DNA from 2 places in the Stappia indica genome. Region 2 is predicted to be linked to the other one. Evidence: predicted binding sites of a transcription regulator. Region 2 holds the regulator's gene; the other holds the start of a gene.

What was found. The regulator LexA, encoded in region 2, represses DNA repair genes until DNA is damaged. The targets are predictions, from matches to a motif close to TGTTCNNNNTGTGTTCNG.
Region 1: GH266_RS06610 (ATP-dependent helicase) is a predicted target of LexA. The motif match lies at 2,747-2,764, and genes of this name have one in related genera.

What each region holds. Positions count from the first base shown of each region.
Region 1 covers NZ_CP046908.1:1,382,019-1,387,268, forward strand. Annotated here, with positions in the region: gene GH266_RS06605 (50S ribosomal protein L11 methyltransferase) at 1-101, opposite strand, end outside; gene GH266_RS06610 (ATP-dependent helicase) at 197-2,677, opposite strand; gene GH266_RS06615 (methyl-accepting chemotaxis protein) at 2,855-5,182, opposite strand.
Region 2 covers NZ_CP046908.1:355,362-360,611, reverse strand. Annotated here, with positions in the region: gene gltX (glutamate--tRNA ligase) at 1-564, opposite strand, end outside; gene GH266_RS01695 (ComEC/Rec2 family competence protein) at 822-3,455, shown strand; gene lexA (transcriptional repressor LexA) at 3,490-4,206, opposite strand; gene GH266_RS01685 (molybdopterin molybdotransferase MoeA) at 4,399-5,250, opposite strand, start outside.

The DNA of each region.
Region 1 (5,250 bases), 1.0 Mb from region 2:
GTCACCGGATTGCCGTCGTCCTCGAAGTCGCGCGACAGCAGCTCGTAGATGCGCTTCGCCTCGATCTCGGGGGCGGTGATGCGGACGCGGATGGTGGACATGATCTCTCCGGAGACAGGAAACGGCGCACGCCCTATAGCGCCCGAAAGCAGGGGGCATCAATCGCATTCGCGCTGGATGGGGAAACGCGCGCCGCTCAGTGCCGCTCGACGAAGCTGTCGAGCACCTTCTTGCGCCCCGCCTTGTCGAACTGGACTGTCAGCTTGTTGCCCTCGATGCCGACGATCTCGCCATAGCCGAACTTCAGGTGGAACACCCGCTCGCCCATGTCGAACGCCGACGGCGCATCGGACACCGACTTGGCGACCAACTCGCCCTCGATCATCCGCGGGCCTCCGGACTGCCCGCCCGACTGCCTGCCGCCGGCCGATCCCATCCGCCCGGCGAACCCGCCGCTGCTGGAGCTACCCTGTGCCTGCGAACGCTGCGCCCGCTGCCAGCCCGGCGTCGAGTAGCTCGACTTGAAGGGATCGCGCGTGTCGAAGCGGCTGGCGCCGTATCCCCCGCCGCCATAGCCGCCGTAATTGCTCGACGGCTCGACCACATCGACGTGATCGGCCGGCAATTCGTCGAGGAAGCGCGAGGGGATGGAGCTCTGCCACATGCCGTGGATGCGCCGGTTGGAGGCGAACCAGATCTTCGCCCGCCGCCGCGCCCTCGTGATGCCCACATAGGCGAGCCGGCGCTCTTCCTCCAGCCCCGCGCGGCCGCTCTCGTCGAGCGCGCGCTGATGCGGGAAGAGGCCCTCCTCCAAGCCGGGGAGGAACACCGTGTCGAACTCCAGGCCCTTGGCCGAGTGCAGCGTCATGATCGACACCGCGTCGTTGTTGCCGTCCGCGTCCCGGTCCATGACCAGCGCGACATGCTCCAGGAACCCGGCGAGCGATTCGTACTCGTCCATCGAGCGGACGAGCTCCTTCAGGTTGTCGAGCCGGCCCGGCGCTTCCGCCGAGCGGTCGTTGCGCCACATCTCGGTGTAGCCGCTCTCGTCGAGGATGATCTCGGCCAGCTCCGTATGCGACATAGCCGGCACCAGGTCGCGCCAGCGGTCGAAATCGGCCAGCAGCATGCGCAGCGTCGTGCGCGCCTTCGGCTTCAGTTCCTCGGTCTGGCACAGGTCCGAAGCCGCCTGCATGAGCGGGATGCGGTTCGCCCGCGCATAGGCATGAACCAGCTTCAGGCTGGCCTCGCCGAGGCCGCGCTTGGGCGTGTTGACGATGCGCTCGAAGGCGAGATCGTCGGCCGGCTGCACGACGCAGCGGAAATAGGCCATCGCATCGCGGATCTCCATGCGCTCGTAGAAGCGCGGGCCGCCGACCACCCGGTAGTTGACGCCGAGCGTGACGAACCGATCCTCGAACTCGCGCATCTGGAACGACGCGCGCACCAGGATCGCCATGCTCTCGAGGCTGTGCCCCTTGGACTGCAGCGACTCGATCTCGTCGCCGATGGCGCGGGCCTCTTCCTCGGAGTCCCAGGCGGCGGCGACGCTGACGCGCAGTTCCTCGCCGTCCGGGTCCACCACATCGGTGAACAGCGTCTTGCCCAGGCGCCCCTCGTTATGGGCGATCAGATGCGAGGCGGCGGCCAGGATATGGCTGGTCGAGCGGTAGTTGCGCTCCAGCCGGATCACCTTGGCGCCGGGAAAGTCGTGGTCGAAGCGCAGGATGTTGTCGACCTCGGCCCCGCGCCAGCCGTAGATCGACTGATCGTCGTCGCCGACGCAGCAGATGTTGCGGTTGCCCTGCGCCAGCAGCCGCAGGAACAGGTACTGCGCGATGTTGGTGTCCTGGTACTCGTCCACCAGCATGAAGCGGAAGCGGTTCTGGTACTCGCCCAGCACGTCCGGATTGTTGCGGAACAGCGTGATCACATGCAGCAGCAGGTCGCCGAAATCGGCGGCATTGAGGATCGACAGCCGCTCCTGATACTGCTCGTAGAGCGCCCGGCCCTTGCCGTTGCCGAAGGAGCGCGCCTCGCCCTCCGGCACCTGGTCGGGCGTCAGGCCGCGGTTCTTCCAGCCATCCAACTGGCTGGCGAAGGCGCGCGCCGTCCAGCGCTTGTCGTCCAGCCCCTCCGCCTGGATGATCTGCTTGATCAGGCGGATCTGGTCGTCGGTATCGAGGATCGAGAATCCGGATTTCAGGCCGACCAGCTCGGCGTGCCGGCGCAGGATCTTGACGCAGATCGAGTGGAACGTGCCGAGCCACGGCATGCCTTCCGCGCTGTCGCCGATCAGCCGCTCGATCCGCTCCTTCATCTCGCGGGCGGCCTTGTTGGTGAAGGTCACCGCCAGGATCTGGCTCGGAAAGGCCCGCCGCGTCGCCAGGATATGGCCGATGCGCGTGGTCAGGACGCGGGTCTTGCCCGTTCCCGCCCCCGCCAGCACCAGGACCGGGCCGTCCAGCGTCTCGACCGCCTCGCGCTGCTCCGGGTTCAGCCCGTCGAGATAGGAGCCGGGTTCGGGCGTCCGCGGCCCGAGCGCTGCACGCGCGCGCGCGGCAATGCCGCTGCCGCCGCCCGGCCGCTCCAGACCGCCGCCCCGCGCGTCATGCTCCGCCTGCCCCGGTGCGGAGCCTTGGGGGAACTGTCGGGTATCGGCAGGATGATTGGCCATGCGGGAGAGTGTCTCGACGGGTCTGGGTCACGGATCTGACATCGCGCGGACCGTTGGCACCCGCGATTCTGTTCTCTCTTTGGACCATATATAGCAGCTTGTCCCGTCAATTGGAGGGGCGCAATTGCTCGCGCCCCTCCCTCTTGGCTTTTGACGCCTTTGTTATTCGAAAAACGATCAGGCCGCGACGAGCGCCACCAGTGCCGGCGCGGGCTGCTCGAAGCGCAGCGTGTAGCGCCCGCCCTCGCCCCCGGCGACGATGGCCGCAAGCACCTGCCCGTCTGCGAGCTGCAGCTTGACGGCCTGCCGGAGCTCCAGCCGGGCCGAGGCGGAAACGGCGGCCTGATGCACATCCGCCTCGTCCACCCGCGCCCGGTAGCGACGCCCCAGCGCGGTGACGACGACCGCCTCGCGCATTTGCGCATGCACCTGCGCGCGCCGTGCCGCAAGATCGACCGCGATGTCGGCGAGGAAGGTCTCCACCTCGCCGGCGAGTTGCTGCGTCACCTCGGCAAGGCTGGAGGACACCGCGCTGACATTGCCGGCAAACTGCGCGGTGCGCTCGATCGCCGAGGTCACCGAGGTGACGTTGTCCGCCACCGCATCGGTGCCGTCCGAGGCGGCGATGACGGAGTTGGCGATCTCCTGCGTTGCCGCGCGCTGCTCCTCCACCGCGCCGGCGATGGTGGTTGTCAGCTCGCGGATATTGGCCATCACACCGGCGATCTCTCCGATCGAGCCGACCGCGCCGCGCGTCGAGGCCTGGATGCCGGTGACCTGCGCGGCGATGTCTTCCGTCGCCTTGGCGGTCTGGCCGGCAAGGTTCTTCACTTCCGCCGCGACGACGGCAAAGCCCTTGCCCGCCTCGCCGGCGCGCGCCGCCTCGATCGTGGCATTGAGCGCCAGCAGGTTGGTCTGTTCGGCGATGTCGCGGATCAGGTTGACCACCGAACCGATCTGCTCGGCCGCCTGCGAAAGCGAAGCGACATCGGCGTTGGTCAGTTGCGCCCGTTCGGCGGCCGAGGCCATCAGGTCGCTTGCCTTGGAGGTCTGCTCGGCGATCTCGCGGATCGAGGCGGACAGTTCCTCCGCCGCCGCCGCGACCACCTGGATATTGCCGGAGGCCGTCTGGGTGGCATGGCTCGCGGCGGACGCGTCGCACGCAGCTCCGCTTGCGCCTTCCTCCAGCGTCTCGGCCGAGGAGCGCATGTCGCCGGCCTTGGCCCCTGCCGTCGACAGCGTCGACGAGACGCTGCTGCGGAAGCCCGCGATCATCGTCTCGATGGCCGACTGCCGGTCCCGTTCGCGCAGGCGTTCCTCCTGCAGGCTGTGTTCCAGCTCGATGCGCTCGATGGCATTCTCGCGGAAGATCTCCACCGCCCCCGCCATCGCGCCGATCTCGTCCCGGCGCGCGACGCTCGTCACCTCGACGCCCGTGTCGTTGGCCGCAAGCCGGCGCATGACGCCGACCAGCTCCGCCAGCGGCGGCACGATGGAGCGGTAGACGCCGGCGAAGATCACCGCCATGACGACGACCAGCCCGGCAACGAGCCCGAGCTGCCAGAGGAAGGCGCGCTGGCCGTCCGCCGCCCGCTGCGAGGCTGCAACGAAGATCTGTCCGGCAACCTCGTCCTCCACCTCTTTCAGCAGGTCGATGCGCGCCGTGCTGACCGCGAACCACTTCGCTCCGCTGACCGCGGACACGTCCCCGCCGAACGGCGCGGAGACGGCGATCTGCCTCAGCCCGTCGATCTCCTTGGCGGCCGCGCCGGACAGAGCGGTTTCGTAAGCGGAGAGCATCTGCGGCGACGCGTAGCGGCGAAAGGTCTCGAGCGAGGCCTCCTGCATGGCGCCGAGGCGAATGAAATTGCGGTAGACGGCCTCGCCGAAGCTCCCCGAACCGAAGCCGACGGCGCCGGTGGCGCGCTCGAGGCCCGCTCGCTCCTTCGCCTGCAGCAGCGCAATATACGCAAGGACCGGGCGCAGCGTGTCGCCAGCGCTGATGAGCGTCGGCATGCCGCCGACCATGTCGAGCAGGTTGCCGATGACGGGCGTGTAATAGGCGCCGACGTCGGAGCTCTCCAGCCGCAGCGCGTCGATATCCGCGCGCACCCGCGAAAGGTCCTGAAGCGTCTTCGCCGCCGCGTCGCGGGCGCGAGTGAACCCGTCGGTCTCGATCCGGCCCGTCGCCTCGCCGATGCGGGCGAGATAGCGCGCGATCGCAGCGTCGGTCGCCTGGCGCTGGCCGGCGATCCCGTCGGCAAACGAGACGCCCTTCGACCCCACGAAGCCGGAAGACATCCCGCGCTCCTTCTGAAGCTGATGCACGGCCTCGGAAATCACCGGCGCAATGTCCAGCACCTCGGCGACGAAGCGTTCCTCGCGCACCTGCGCAAACCGCCCCGAAAGCTCGATGAAACTGACGAGCAGCAGACCGAGAAGCGGAAGGGCGCCGAGCAGAATGAGCCGCAAACCGATAGACCGGTTCACAAATCCAGAAAACATGTTCCACTCTCCAAATATCGAACGAAAGCTCATTTGAGAGCGATAGTCGATATTTGGAGTTGAAACTT
Region 2 (5,250 bases):
GACGGCCAGCATGTAGGTCGGCGTGCCGTCGGAGCGCAGCAGCACCAGGTCGTCGAGGTCCTTGTTCGGGAAGACGACGCGGCCCTGCACCCTGTCCTCGATCACCGTCTCGCCGTCGACCGGCGCCTTGAGGCGGATCGCCGGCTTGACGCCGGCCGGCGCCTCGGAGGGATCGCGGTCGCGCCAGCGCCCGTCATAGCGCGGCGGCAGGCCGTTGGCGCGCTGCTCCTCGCGCATCGCGGTCAGCTCTTCCGGCGTTGCGTAGCAGCGATAGGCCATGCCCTTCTCGATCAGGCTCTCGGCCGCCTCGCGGTGGCGCGCGGCGCGGGCGAACTGCGAGATCGCCTCGCCCTCCCAGTCGAGGCCGAGCCAGGTCAGCCCGTCGAGGATCGCGGAGATCGCCGCATCGGTGCTGCGTTCCCGGTCGGTATCCTCGATCCGCAGCAGCATCTTGCCGCCGAAGCGGCGGGCATAGAGCCAGTTGAACAGCGCCGTGCGGGCGCCGCCGATATGCAGGTAGCCGGTCGGGGAGGGCGCAAAGCGCGTGACGACGGGAGAGCTCATTCAAAAGGCCTCGTGATCGGTGGCGGTGCCGGGACGGTGCGTCCGGCGAGCCTTCGGGACTGTCCGGTGCCGTTTCGCGTCTTGCGCGAACCCGGGTTGCAATGCAACGCTCCGGTTCTGGCACGGTCGGCGACCGTGTAGCACAGCGGCGGCGCGCCACCAATGCTTGAGCGTTCGGTGGCACGCAGCAGCCAGGGGGAGGGGCGGCTGGGGTGTCCCGGACGGGCGAGGGCGACGACAGGCAGGCACGACAAGGCATGGTGCCTGACACGCTACCTGACACGGTGCAAGGCCGTCGGGCCGAGCGCCGCTGGCTTGCGCTGCCTGCCTTGCCGCTTGCGGACCTGCTTGCCCGTCGTCGGCGAGCCCGCACAGGATGGCACGAACCGCAGGGGCCGGGGACAAGGTTTGCGGCAGCAGCAAGTGAAAGCCTTGCGCAGGGTCGCGGGCTTGCCTACGCCGCGCTCGCCTTCACCCTCGGCATCGCCGTCTATTTCCGCCTGCCGGCCGAGCCGCTTGTCCTCGTCCTTGCGCCCGCTGCCGCCCTTGCCTGGGCGGGCTGGTTTCTCGCCGCGCGCCGCGGTGCATCGGCCCTGCCGCTCCTGGTGCTTGCCCTTGTCCTGTCGGGCGTTTTCACCGGGGCGCTGCGCACCGAGCTGGTCGGCGCGCCGGTGATCGACCGGGCGCGCAGCGTGACGCTGACCGGCTTCGTGGAGGAGGCCGAGCGCACCGACCGCGGCACGCGGCTGCTCCTGCGCGTTGCGGGGATAGAGCGGCTTGCGGCGACGGCCACGCCCTACCGGGTCCGCGTATCCCTGCGCGGCGGTCCGGATGGCGAGAGCATCGGCGTGGGCGAGGGTGTGCGGCTGCGGGCCAGGCTGATGCCGCCTTCTGCTGCCGTGATTCCCGGCGGCTACGACTTTGCCTTTCGCGCCTTCTTCGACGGGATCGGCGCGACCGGTTTTGCCTTCGGTGCGCCGAGCCGCGTCGATCTGGGGCCGGCGCCCGTGTCCCTGCGGCTGAAGGCCGGGGTCGCCCACCTGCGCCTGGCGATTGCCGCGCGGATCCTCGAAGCGCTCGGCGAGACGACGGCGGCCGCGCTCGCCATCGCGCTGATCACCGGCGACCGGTCGCTGATCCCCGAGCCGGTGACGGAGGCGCTCAGGACCGCCGGCCTTGCCCATATCCTGGCGATTTCCGGCCTGCACATGGCGCTGTTCGCAGGCTCCGTCTTCTTCGTCGTGCGGGGGCTGCTGGCGCTGTCCTCGCACCTCGTGCAGGAACGGCGGATCGACGCCTGGGCGGCCGTTGCGGCCATGTCGGCGGCGGTGTTCTATCTCGGCATTTCCGGCGGCTCGATCGCCACGCAGCGCGCCTTCGTGATGATCGTGCTGGTGTTTTGCGGGCGGATCTTCGCCCGGCGCGCCCTGACGTTGCGCAATGTCGCGATTGCCGTCTTCCTCATTCTCGCCGTCCTGCCGGAGGCGTTGCTCGATCCCGGGTTCCAGATGTCCTTCGCCGCCGTCATCGCGCTGGTCGCCGCCTATGAGGAGATCACCCGCCGGCGCGCGGCGCGCGAACGCAAGGCGCCGATGGCGCCGCCCGGCCGCGGGCTGCTGCAGGCGGCAACGTCGGGGGCTGCGGGGTGGTTCTGGGGCCTGCTGCTGACCTCGCTGATCGCGGGTCTCGCGACCGGGGCCATCGGCGCCTATCACTTCCACCGCATCTCGCCGCTCGGCACGCTCGGCAACCTGCTGGCAATGCCGGTGGTGACGCTGGTCGTGATGCCCTTCGCCGTGCTGGCGCTGGCCCTGCTGCCCTTCGGGCTGGAGGCGCTGCCGCTCGCGGCGATGGGGGCGGGCATCGATCTTGTCGTGGCGATGGCAACCTGGGTGAGCGGGTTGACGCCGGATGACGGGGTGATCGGTGCGCCCTCGCTCGCCGGCACGCTGGCCGTGGTCGCGGCCGGGCTCATTGCCTGCCTCGCGCCGCGGGGATATCGCCCAGTGGCCCTGTTGCCGCTTGCCGCCTCGGTGCTGCTTTATGCCCAGCACCGGCAGCCGGACATGCTGATATCGGCGAACGGCACGACCATCGCCGTCCGTGATGCAGCGGGGGACTTGCGCGTTTCCTCGCGCCCGAGCGGCTTCCTGCCGGAGGTGTGGCTGCGGGCCGACGGCGTCGGCGTACGGGAGCACGGGAACCGGCGGATTTCCGCCAAGGATATGCACTGCGACAAGCTCGCCTGCCTGGTGCGGGCGCACGGCTCGCCGGGGGCGGGGACCCGGCACGGAACCTCCGCCAACGCGCCACCAGGACCAAGACCAGGACCAGGGTCAGGATCAGGGCCAGAGCCAAGACCCGTCGCAGCGGCGCAAGGCCCGCCCGCACTGCTGGTCTCGCTGGTGCGCGACAGCGCCGCCTTCGAGGAGGACTGCCGCAAGGTCGACATCATCGTCTCAGCGCTGATCGCCCCGCCCGATTGCCGGGCGCGGCAAGTGTTCGACGGCGCTCGGCTTGCCCGCGACGGCGCCGTTGCGCTCTATTTCAGTGCGCCCGATTCTGCGCCCGATTTTGCGGCCTCTTCGATGCCGGAAGCCGGACCTTCGCCGGCTCCACGCTCCGCCGCGGCATCAACGCATGCCGCCGATCCTGCTGCCGTCTCCGCTGCCCTTTCCGGCGGCTCGGATGCGGCCCCTGCCGGACCAGCGGGCGTGCCCGCAGGCCCATCCGACCCTGTCCCTCCAGAGCCCCCTCGAGCGCTCTCTTCGGCGCACTCTCCCAAGTTCCCTCCGGCGCGGCAGGGTATTCCTCACGCCGGGGCTGCCGGGCCGCTCGATATCGCGGTGCGCCCGAGCTACGGGCGTCGCCGACCCTGGACGCCGAAATAACCGTGCAGTGCCGCGCTCCGTCCGGCGCCCGCCCTCAGTAGCGGCGGAACAACGAGACGAGCTTGCCCTGGATCCGCACGCGCCCCGGACCGAAGATACGGGTCTCGTAGGCCGGATTGGCGGCCTCCAGTGCGACGGACGCGCCCTTCTTGCGCAGGCGCTTCAACGTCGCTTCCTCGTCGTCGATCAGGGCGACGACGATGTCGCCGCTGTCGGCGCTGTCCGAACGGCGGATCACAACCGTGTCGCCGTCGAGAATGCCGGCCTCGATCATGGAATCGCCGCGCACTTCCAGCGCATAGTGATCGCCGTTGCCGAGCAGGTCGGCCGGCATGGCGATGGTGTGGCTGTGGGACTGGATCGCCTCGATCGGCACGCCGGCGGCGATGCGGCCCATGACGGGGATCTCGACGCTGTCATTGGCCGCAGGCGGCGGGGCGGGGGGCCGCTCCACCGGCGGCGTCTTGCCGAGAGAGCCCTCGATGACGGAGGGCGAGAAGCCCTGGCCGCGCTGCGAGGCAAGGCCCGGCGCGACGGATTCCGGCAGCTTGACGATCTCCAGCGCGCGAGCGCGGTTCGGCAGGCGGCGGATGAAGCCACGCTCTTCCAGCGCGGTGATCAGCCGGTGGATGCCCGATTTGGACCGCAGGTCGAGCGCGTCCTTCATCTCGTCGAACGAGGGAGGAACGCCGGTTTCCTTCAGCCTCTCGTGGATGAACAGGAGCAATTCGTGCTGCTTGCGCGTCAACATGCGCTTGGGTCCCCCCGCTCTGGCTCAGCAGCCGGGCCGAAGCCGGCCGGATGCTGCCGATCGCTGCCTGCGACTCAGGCTATGTACAAATCATGAACATAGTCTAACCGTTCCTGCCTTGTTCCACAATGCCCCTGGAGGAACGAAACAAGAAGCGGCGAGGTGCGGGGGCGGCTCAGCTCTGGGGCCGGTTCAGCCTTGAGGCAGGCGCAGGACCGGGACCGGCGTGCCGGCGGGCAGGGGGGCGGCGTGGGGCGGGCGCACCACCAGCGCATCGGCGCGGGTGAGCGTTGCCAGCATGGAGGAATCCTGCCGCTCGAACGGGGCGACGCGCTCCGTGCCATCGTCCTGGCGCAGGATGCGGGCCCTCAGATAGTCCTCGCGCTGGTCGTTGCCGCCGATATCGGCGGCCAGCGGCAGCAGCTCGGCGTCGCGCCGGCGCGGCGGGCGGCCGAGCAGGGCGTCGATCAGCGGGCGCAGGAAGAGAACGCCGCAGACGAGGCTGGAGACCGGGTTGCCCGGCAGGCCGAGCACGCGCATGCCCTCGATCCGGCCGGCCATCAGCGGCTTGCCGGGCCGCATGGCGATGCGCCAGAAGCCGAGTTCCATGCCGGAGGCGGCAAGCACTTCCTGCACCAGGTCATGATCGCCGACGGAAGCCCCGCCGAGCGTCACGAGAATGTCGGCACCGGCCGCCCGTGCCCCGGCGATCTTCTCGGCAATGTGCTCGCGCCGGTCGGCGGCGATGCCGAGCTGCAGCGGTTCGCCGCCGCAATCCTCGACCAGGGCGGCAATGCCGGCATGGTTGGAGGCGATGATCTGGTCCGACCCAGGCTGCTCGCCCGGCTCGACCAGCTCGTCGCCCGTCGCCAGGATCGCGACCTTCGGCCGGCGGCGCAGCTCCAGCACGGGGTGGTTCATGGCCGCCGCCAGCGCAAGGCGGCGATAGTCGAGCCGCGTGCCGGCGGCGAGCAGCGTCTCGCCGGCCTTGAAGTCGAGCCCGGCGGGGCGCACGAACTTGCCCGGCGGGGCGCTTTCCAGTGC